3 regions of the Bariatricus sp. HCP28S3_D3 genome follow, and region 1 is predicted to be linked to each of the others. Evidence: predicted binding sites of a transcription regulator. Region 1 holds the regulator's gene; each other region holds the start of a gene.
The links. The regulator NrdR, encoded in region 1, represses ribonucleotide reductase genes. The targets are predictions, from matches to a motif close to CACAANATNTTGTG.

Region 2: a site for NrdR is predicted at 1,494-1,507, ahead of nrdD (anaerobic ribonucleoside-triphosphate reductase). Genes of this name have one in related genera too.
Region 3: a site for NrdR is predicted at 2,124-2,137, ahead of nrdD (anaerobic ribonucleoside-triphosphate reductase). Genes of this name have one in related genera too.

Annotation. Positions count from the first base shown of each region.
Region 1 covers NZ_JBQHTK010000001.1:75,948-79,231, reverse strand. The annotation lists gene ACTNB3_RS00345 (prolyl-tRNA synthetase associated domain-containing protein) at 1-91, opposite strand, end outside; gene ACTNB3_RS00340 (PRC-barrel domain-containing protein) at 310-567, shown strand; gene ACTNB3_RS00335 (NUDIX domain-containing protein) at 598-1,314, shown strand; gene nrdR (transcriptional regulator NrdR) at 1,447-1,896, shown strand; gene coaBC (bifunctional phosphopantothenoylcysteine decarboxylase/phosphopantothenate--cysteine ligase CoaBC) at 1,945-3,144, shown strand.
Region 2 covers NZ_JBQHTK010000017.1:5,309-8,592, reverse strand. The annotation lists gene nrdD (anaerobic ribonucleoside-triphosphate reductase) at 1-1,428, opposite strand, end outside; tRNA gene ACTNB3_RS11020 (tRNA-Trp) at 1,965-2,035, shown strand; gene ACTNB3_RS11015 (helix-turn-helix domain-containing protein) at 2,158-2,373, opposite strand; gene ACTNB3_RS11010 (hypothetical protein) at 2,477-3,277, shown strand.
Region 3 covers NZ_JBQHTK010000003.1:71,005-74,288, forward strand. The annotation lists gene nrdD (anaerobic ribonucleoside-triphosphate reductase) at 1-2,108, opposite strand, end outside; gene ACTNB3_RS03885 (hypothetical protein) at 2,418-2,615, opposite strand; gene ACTNB3_RS03890 (L-2-amino-thiazoline-4-carboxylic acid hydrolase) at 2,701-3,201, opposite strand; gene ACTNB3_RS03895 (hypothetical protein) at 3,229-3,284, opposite strand, start outside.

The DNA.
Region 1 (3,284 bases):
GAAAATCATAGACCCTTTCTTCTTTCGCCAGGCGTTTGGAACAATCCGGTTTGGAGGTGAAATGTATCTTACTGACATGAATGGTTTCCATAGTAAAGTCCTCCTGATGTAAAAATGATGAAATAATTGTATATGTGTAGTAAAATACTAGTGTACTGATAATTAATACTTATATCATAGCATGAAATCTGCAGTTTTCAAGAAAAAGCATGGAAGAATCAGGTCCGGAAGCCGGGAAACATCATATACTGGCAATAAGAAGAGTTCGGAGTGTGTGCCGTGAAAGAAAAATGTGACAAAGAAAACCGGATCCGTTTTTGCGAACTGAGAGAGAAGGAAGTAATCAACACCTGTAATGGGAGACGGCTGGGGTGTGTGACGGATATTATACTGGATAAGTGCTCCGGGACAGTGGAGGCTATCATAGTGCCGGGACCGGGGAAGGTGTGCGGGCTGTTTGGATATGATGCGGAATATATTATTCCGTTTGAATGTATCTGCAGAATCGGGCCCGATATCATTCTGGTAGAAATCTGCGAAGAGAAATTTTTAAAAACGTGTAAATAAGAAATAAAAAAAGAAGGAGAGGAATTGAAAATGGCAGCATTTTTGGAGAACATTGCCCCATTCACGGGAAACGGAAAGAAGAATGATAAGGGGCAGGATCTGGAAGAATTTCTGGAAGAATATGATCCATATAAATATAAGAACCCCTGTGTGACAACGGATGCGGTTGTATTTTCCTGGTCGGATAAGGGAGTGGAATCGAAAGGGCCGAACCTGGATTCTGTATGGAAGGTTCTGATGATCAGGAGAGGGAATCATCCGTGCATCGGATGGTGGGCTCTCCCGGGAGGGTTTATTAATCTGAGGGAGAATCTGAGAGATACGGCGAAGCGGGAATTGATGGAAGAGACCGGTGTGGACGACCTGCCCATGGAACAGATCGCGGTGTATGGAAATGCGAACCGGGATCCGCGAGCGCGTGTGATCACCTCTGCATATATGTCTGTTGTGGAGGAAACCAAAGTGACGGTGCATGCAGGAGATGATGCGGATGCGGCTCTGTGGTGCGAGATTTACTGTGAAAGCGGCGCCTGGGAAAATGTAGAAGACGGAGGCAGGAAAAGAAGCCATTTCCTCAGATTGGAGAATAAGGCATATGAACTGGAACTTACGGCTGTGGTAGAAGAGGATTTAAAAGGGGACATTGTGCAGGAAAGAGACTTCCAAGTCATGGATACAAATCAGATAGCCTGCGACCATGCGGCAATCATTGTACAGGCATGGCAGATTCTGAAAAGCAGACTGTAAGTATTTCGGGGAATTTTGTTTGACAAGAAAATAGTCTACATTTATACTATTAATATTGAGGAAAAGGTCGCCACACGGGACCATAGCGTTTTCCGGGGTGTGTGGGGAGAGAAAGAGACAGGAGGATAGAAGATGAAGTGTCCATATTGTGGTAACATTGATACCAGAGTTATTGATTCAAGACCGGCTGATGACGGGACATCGATCAGGAGAAGACGTTCCTGCGATGCCTGCAGCAAGAGGTTTACAACGTATGAGAAAGTGGAGACGATTCCGCTGATCATCATTAAGAAAGACAATACCAGGGAACAGTATGACCGTGCGAAGATTGAAGGCGGTGTTTTAAGGGCATGCTATAAGAGACCGGTGCCGACTTCTGAGATCCAGAAGACGATCGACACGATCGAGACCGATATTTTCAGCCGGGAAGAGAAGGAAATTCCGAGCAGTGTGATCGGCGAGATCGTGATGGGACATCTGAAAGAACTGGATGCGGTTGCTTACGTCAGATTTGCATCTGTTTACAGAGAGTTTAAAGATGTAAATACATTTATGGCGGAACTGAAGAAAATTCTGGAATAATGTGTTCTGGAAGCGGACAAGTAAACAGACGAAGGAGTGTACACTTTGATGGAGCAAAAGAAGACAGTTGTACTTGGAGTGACGGGCGGAATCGCCGCGTATAAGACAGCGTCGCTGGCAAGTATGCTGGTTAAGAACGGGTATGATGTGCAGGTACTCATGACGAGGAATGCAACGAATTTCATCAATCCGATTGTATTTGAGACTTTGACGAAGCATAAGTGTCTGATCGATACATTTGACCGGAACTTCGAGTACAGCGTGGAGCATGTCGCACTCGCCAGTGTGGCAGATTTGGTAATGATTGCCCCGGCGACTGCGAATGTGATCGGGAAACTGGCTCACGGAATTGCAGATGATATGTTGACCACGACTGTGATGGCTTGCCGACGATGCCCGAAATTCATTGCGCCTGCGATGAATTCGGAGATGTATCTGAATCCGGTAGTGCAGGATAATCTCGCGATCCTGAAAAAATACGGATATGAAGTGATCGAGCCTGCCGAGGGGCATCTTGCATGCGGAACGAGCGGAATCGGAAAAATGCCGGAACCGGAAGAGCTTTATGAATATATTTATCATGAGCTGGCATGGGAAAAGGATATGATCGGGAAGAGGGTTCTGGTCACTGCAGGGCCGACGCAAGAGGCCATTGACCCGGTGCGGTATATCACCAATCATTCTTCCGGAAAAATGGGATATGCGATGGCGAAAGTCTGTGCCGCAAGGGGAGCCGATGTCACGCTGGTGAGCGGACCGACTTCCATTCCAAAGCCGATGTTTGTGAATGTGGTTCTGGTCACGACGGCAAAAGAGATGTTTGAGGCGGTCCGCAGAGAGGCTGAAAATGCGGATATTGTCTGCAAAGCGGCCGCGGTTGCGGATTATCGCCCGAAGTATGTGAATGATCAAAAAATGAAGAAATCCGGTGAGCAGATGGTTCTGGAACTGGAGAAAACGGATGATATTCTGAAATACCTTGGAGAACATAAAAAACCGGGACAGTTTCTGTGTGGATTTTCTATGGAAACAGAGAACATGGTTGAGAATTCCAGAGCAAAACTGGAAAAGAAAAATCTGGATATGATAGCGGCAAACAATCTCAGGGATGCCGGAGCCGGTTTTCAAGGTGACACGAACAGGATGACTCTGATTACCAGAGAAAACGAGACTGCACTGCCTCTTCTGAGTAAGGAAGAGACGGCGGCGCGGATTCTGGATATGATTCTGGATCAGATGAATTCATAAATAAAAATCATGGTAACTGTTCAGAGCCAACCTCGAAAACACTTCGTGTTTCCTCAGTGTGGCGTATCCGCCAAATAGATTTGTACAAAAAAGTGCTCACGAATGCAAGCATTCATAGCCCTTTTTTGACAAATCTGCTT
Region 2 (3,284 bases), on a different contig from region 1:
GGTACCAAGCAGACGTTCGTGGCGGCAGCGGAGTGCTCTGTGGCAAAGTTCCAGTCTCTCATCCAGGATTTCCCAGAATTTATCCATATCCCCTTCGGAAGAACATGCAACGTCTACAAGATTGATCGTCACAACTCCCTGATTAAATCTTCCGTAGTATTTGTGGCTTCCATCCGGATTGCGCTGAGAATCTTCTACCGTCAGGAAAGAACGGCATCCCATACAGGTGTACACATCGCCCTGCTTCAGTTCTCGCATCTTCTTTGCGGAAATGTAATCCGGAACCATACGTTTTGCGGTACATTTTGCTGCCAGTTCTGTCAGATACCAGTACTTGGATTCTTCTGTGATATTATCCTCATCCAGCACATAGATCAGTTTCGGGAAAGCCGGAGTGATCCAGACACCCTTCTCATTTTTAACTCCCTGCATACGCTGGATCAGTACTTCTTCAATGATCATCGCAAGGTCATCTCTGGTCTGTCCTTCCGGGACCTCATCCAGATACATGAACATAGTCACAAACGGTGCCTGTCCGTTACAGGTCATCAGCGTGATCAGCTGATACTGGATCGTCTGGATTCCGCTCTTCACTTCCTCACGGAGACGACGCTCTGTCACTTTTTTGATGATTCCTTCATCCAGTGATTCACCGGATTCCATTCTCTCCTCAATCACACTCTTACGGATTTTCTGACGGCTCACATCCACAAACGGTGCCAGATGAGACAGTGTAAATGACTGTCCGCCATACTGGTTGCTGGCTACCTGTGCTACGATCTGTGTGGTGACATTACAAGCAGTAAAAAAGCTGTGCGGTTTCTCAATCATCGTTTCGCTGATCACCGTTCCGTTCTGAAGCATATCCTCCAGGTTGATCAGATCACAGTTATGTTCCTTCTGTGCAAAATAATCCATATCATGGAAATGGATGATTCCTTCTTCATGTGCACGTACAATCTCTTCCGGCAAAAGGACACGGCGAGTCAGATCCTTACTTACTTCTCCTGCCATATAATCTCTCTGTGTCGAATTGATGACCGGATTCTTATTCGAATTTTCCTGCTTCACTTCTTCATTCATGTGTTCCAGAAGAGACAGAATTCCATTATCTGTAGTATTGGACTTACGAGTCAGTTCTCTCTTATAACGATAGCGCACGTACTTCTGCGCCACCTCATACCCACGCATCTCCATAATTCCGGTCTCTACCATATCTTGTATATCTTCCACATGAACAGCATGTGTCATCTCTTCTGCCTTCTGAGCAATGGTATCTGCGATCGCCAGAATCTGATGCTGATTCATCTGATGAATCGGTGCAATCTCCTGATTAGCCTTCTCAATCGCATTCACAATCTTAGTCTGATCAAATGATACTTCTTCCCCATTCCTCTTGATAACCCTTGTTTTTACTACTGTATCCATATATTTCTCCTTACCTTTAACCCCTATCAACATCTACCAAATGTTGCGTCACTTTTGCGTTTCTCCACTATATTTGGTGGCTACGTTATCTATCATACACCAATCCATGGCAAAATAAAAGAGCAAATCGCCATATTTTTAAAATTCTTCATTTCCACATTTTTTCAGAAAATTGCAACTCTTATCTTTGAATCAAAAATAATTTCTGCCAATTATATCGGTGTCTACCAACGTACATATACAACTCAAGAACTTCGAAATGAAATACATTATTTTCTGATTATCTTAATTCAGCTTAATGACCAAGCCGATATACTAGTATAGCGAATACAGCAACAAATTGAAAACAAAACGTAATACTCCCCAACCACTACGTTCTAAAACAAAATAATTACAGATTAGCACGTAAACCTCAACTTTCACTCCCATTATTTTTTTACTTCCCGGCACTCTATTTTCAAAGATATTGATTGACAAATATTACAAACTATGGTATAAGAATACAGTGTGATTTCACGCAAATCAATTCAATACATAGGGGATTGGTCAAATGGTATGACAGGAGTCTCCAAAACTCTTAGCGGGAGTTCGATTCTCTCATCCCCTGTTAAAAATCTAGTAAAAGAAAGGCTTTTCGTATGCCTACTAGAAAAAGTTAACACGAAAGTTAACACAAGAAAAAAGCAATGTTATGTGTACAAAACAATTTGTATTCATACCATTGCTTTTTTATTTGTCTTGTGCCATAGTTTTAGAAAATATCATTATATCTTCTATTTGACAATCTAAGATGTTACACAAGACATCAACTGTGTGTGTTGAAATATATTGATTCTTTCTCATACGTGATAATTGACCTGCTGATACATGAAAATCTTTTATCAACTTATATTGTGAAATGTTTTTTGATTTTAATGTTGTCCAAAATGGGTCGTAAGTTATCATAAGGCAAATCCTCCTACTTGCATAATACCCATATATTGGCTATAATAATATTAGCCATAATCGGCTAATATTTTAATAAAACAAAGGAAGAGAGGTTTTGTTTATGGAATTATTTGCCACCTTGTTATGTATGTGTTCAATGTTTGCAGGATTCATTTTTATAATTATGCTTATTGTAAACAAAATAAGGAAAAAGCCTAAAAAGAAACTTTATTCTAAAGGCTTATTGATTTCTGTAGTTGTTTTCGTTGTAAGCATTGTATTGTTTGCAGTATTTGAAACACCAGAAAGCAGGGCAAAGTATGAACAGCAACGACTTGAAGAGCAAAAAGAGCAAGAGAAAGAAGAACAGGCAAAAAAGGAACAAACAGAAAAAGAACAATCCGAAAAGGATAAAAAAAAGAAACCAGAAAAAAAGGAAGAGGAAGAGAAAAAGAAGACAGAAGAAAAACCGAAAAAAGAAGAATCAACTAAACAAACCAAAGAAAGTACGGTTTCCGAGGACAAGACAACAAAAGATTCAACAGAGGAAGCCATAAAGGAAAAGATTATAAAAGTTGTGGGAGAAGAAAATTTGGAAACGTTTAACTATGTTCCAGATAACAATTTTGCATTGATAAAATTTAAAGGCAGTGAAAACTTAACCTCTAAAATGACAGTAGAAGGAATGTATATGGATATTGCTAACATTTTAAAAGGAATCCAAGAGGACATAGATGTTAATGTTGATATTAATGTTACTTATCCTTTACAAGATTCATATGGAAATATTGAAGAGGATATTGTTATTAAAGCAACTTTCAACAACGAGACAATCAAAAAAATCAATTTTGATAATTTTCTTTCTAAGAATATTCCATCTATAGCAGATGAATGGTGGAATCATCAAGCATTAACCTATTGATATATAG
Region 3 (3,284 bases), on a different contig from region 1:
TCCGCCATCTTCGCATCGTTCAGACGCGTATCTCCTTTGACTCTTGAATAAGAAAGATATCCATTCATCCGATCGATCTTGGTCAGATTATTACTTCCGCATACCGGGCAGACATCCATCGCAAGTTCTTCATGACCGCAGTCATCACAATATGCAAGCGATAGATTTACACCTTCATAAAATCCCATATCCATCGCACGGCGTACCAGTGACTTGATTGCTTCCACGTTATAATTGATTGGATATTTCACATACTGGATCTTTCCACCGTTGCACAGATCCCAAAATCTATTCTCCAGATCCTGCTTCTGGATCGGAGTGATATCTTCGGTCACATGGCAATGGAAACTGTTGCTCACATACGCACGATCCGAAACATTTTCCACAATACCGTATTTCTTACGGAACTGCTGTACCTGAACGCCGCAAAGATTTTCTGCCGGAGTGCCGTAGATCGCATACAGATGCCCATCCTCTTTCTTGAACTCCTGCACCTTTTTATTGATATATTCCAATGTTTCCAGTGCAAACTCCCCGTCTTCCACCAGAGACTTTTTATTATACAGCTGTTGCAGCTCATTCAGCGCCGTGATTCCAAAGGATGCTGTCGCCGATTTGAGAAGTGGCTTGATCTTATCATGCGGTTTCAGATGACCGCCATAAAATCCACCCTCACAGTATGCCAGCGGATTGGTTGACGCACGCAGCTCGCCGAGATAATCATAGGTACGAATATGCAGCTTCCGAATCAATTCCAGATAATAATCCAGCACTTCAAAGAAATCCCGGTTCTCCTGCCTTGATTTTGCAAGGATCATCGGAAGATGCAGACTGACTGCCCCGATATTAAACCGCCCGACAAAGACCGGTTTGTCATCATCATCTGCCGGATTCATTCCGCCTCTTTCATACCACGGTGAAAGGAACGCCCTGCATCCCATAGGGCTTACGATCTTCCCATATTTCTTGTACATACTTGGAACATACCCTTTTCCGGTAAGGCTCAGCCAATCAGGATACATCGTTTTTCTCGAACATTCAATCCCGGCTTCAAACAGATCCTCCGCCGGAGCTCCCGGTCCATGAAGCTTCTCATCATACAGAAATACAAGTTTCGGGAATAATACCGGCTTTTTATGTCCGGCCTTACCCTGACCGTTCTTGCGAACCTCCAGCATAGTTTTCGTAATCAGCTTTCCATATTTACTGATATTCGTTCCACTCGTCACGGTGATGAACGGATAGTCCCCGCGGCTTGATGAAACAGAGTTGAATTTATATTCCCATCCCTGGAAGCCCTGCTCCATCTCTTTTTCAAGATCCTTCCACGCTACTTCCTGTGCGGCCTCTTCCGGAAGCCCCAGTGAACGATATTTTTCAAGATGTAATTTATGTGACTTCTCGGCATATGGCTCCAGGATCTCATCCACACTCGGCACCGTAAATCCTCCGTACTGCTGGCTTGCAGCGCTCAGCACAATATCTCCGATCACATCAAAGGCTGTGTCCAGTGTCTTGGGTTCATTATACCACAGATTTCCCATCTCGAACCCTCCGGTCAGAACATTTTTCACATCAAACAGGCAGCAGTTCATCGTATCCCTGCGCGCTGACATATCGTGAATATAAATATACCCTTCCCGGATCGCCTGAAGCTCCTCCACAGTCAGGAAAAATTTCTTATAAAGCTCTTTGTTCAATTCATTGAAAATCAGACTTCTCTTCGTAGACACCAGCGCACTGTCCGTATTACTGTTCTCCTTATCCCCGATGTACATGATCGACTGGCTCTTCCGGTAAACCTCATCCAGCATGTGCACAAAATCCTGCTTATAATTCCGGTAATCCCGGTAACTCTTTGCCACGATCGGATTCACTTTCTCCAGAGCGCCTTCCACCACATTGTGCATCTGGGCAATCTGAATCTCCTTCACTCCCAGCTCAAGGACCTTCTCTTCCACAAACCGGCAGATGAACTGAATGTCTTCCTCCGTAAACTGAATCAGGGCACGATAGGCAGATTTATTGACAGCCACAACGACTTTCTGTACATTAAATTCTTCTTTCGTTCCGTCCTTCTTGATCACTCTGACATCTTTCAGATCCATAAATCGTCTCCTTTCTACTATATATTGTGTTTGTTGTATTATTTTAAAACAATATTATGTGCTTTATTTTGCTTTTCTATTTTACCATTTCTCCCGGATTAAGTCAATGTTCTTGTATTTACTGCTCCAAATATAAACATGAAAAAGTTGATGTACGCTCTTGGCACGTAGCCCGCAGTAAATGCTGGTTACTGTGTGAAAAGTAACATGAAAAAAACAGACATTCCACGTATGAACACGAAACATCTGCTTTTTCTAAATCCCCCTATCCTTTAAATTATCCACAGTTTCGACCATAATCTGATGATCCTATTCCGGCTGCTCGGCCTCCTGTTCAGGTAGCACGATTCCACAGCAGGTGAATGACCCGAATCCTGCGGATGCAATAATATTTCCACAGACCGGACATATTCCTTCTGCGTTAGTTTTTTCTTTTCTCTCAGTTCTTTTCTTGTTTTTCCGATTACATATCCCATTTACATTTACCTCTCTTTGCTGTTTTTTCATAGCTTTATTGTATCTTCCATTTAAAAAAAACAGCAACCTACGAAGCGTAGAGCAACTGTGTGCTAGGCAACCATGAGACTTCCTTCTATTTCTTTCTCCTCACGAACCGGATCTTACACACCTCATCCCCATTCGCAATCGTCGCGGGCAGATCCAGCTCGCATCCGAAACTCTCCGCAATTCCCCTGTCACCACACATCGCATGATCACAGAGCACCCGGATTTCCTCATCCGTACATCCCTGCTTCTGCCACGCTTTCACCAGCGGACAATAATTAAAATCAATATCCAGATGATCATCCGTACACTGCTTGATATCCATCTCAAAAACCCACTGTGCAAACTTCGAAAACAACGTTTTCTTCAGCCCCTTCAGCGAATCCCTGCCGCCTGCCTTCTTTCGCAGATTTGCTCCCTGATAAAGACCACATCTGCGGATCGCATCCGGCGCATACTCCTTCGAATCCAGCCCTTTCTTCTTCGCCTCATCACAAAGCAAATACATCCAAAGCGCCCGGTGCTCCAACTGCTCCCTGATCGCAACAATAAGAGGATTCTTAATCTTTGGTTCATTTTTAATACTCATCTCTTCTTCCTCCTTCACTCCAATAGTTCATCTAAAGATTTTAACAATCACACACAACACCAGATAAATAACCGGAATATCTG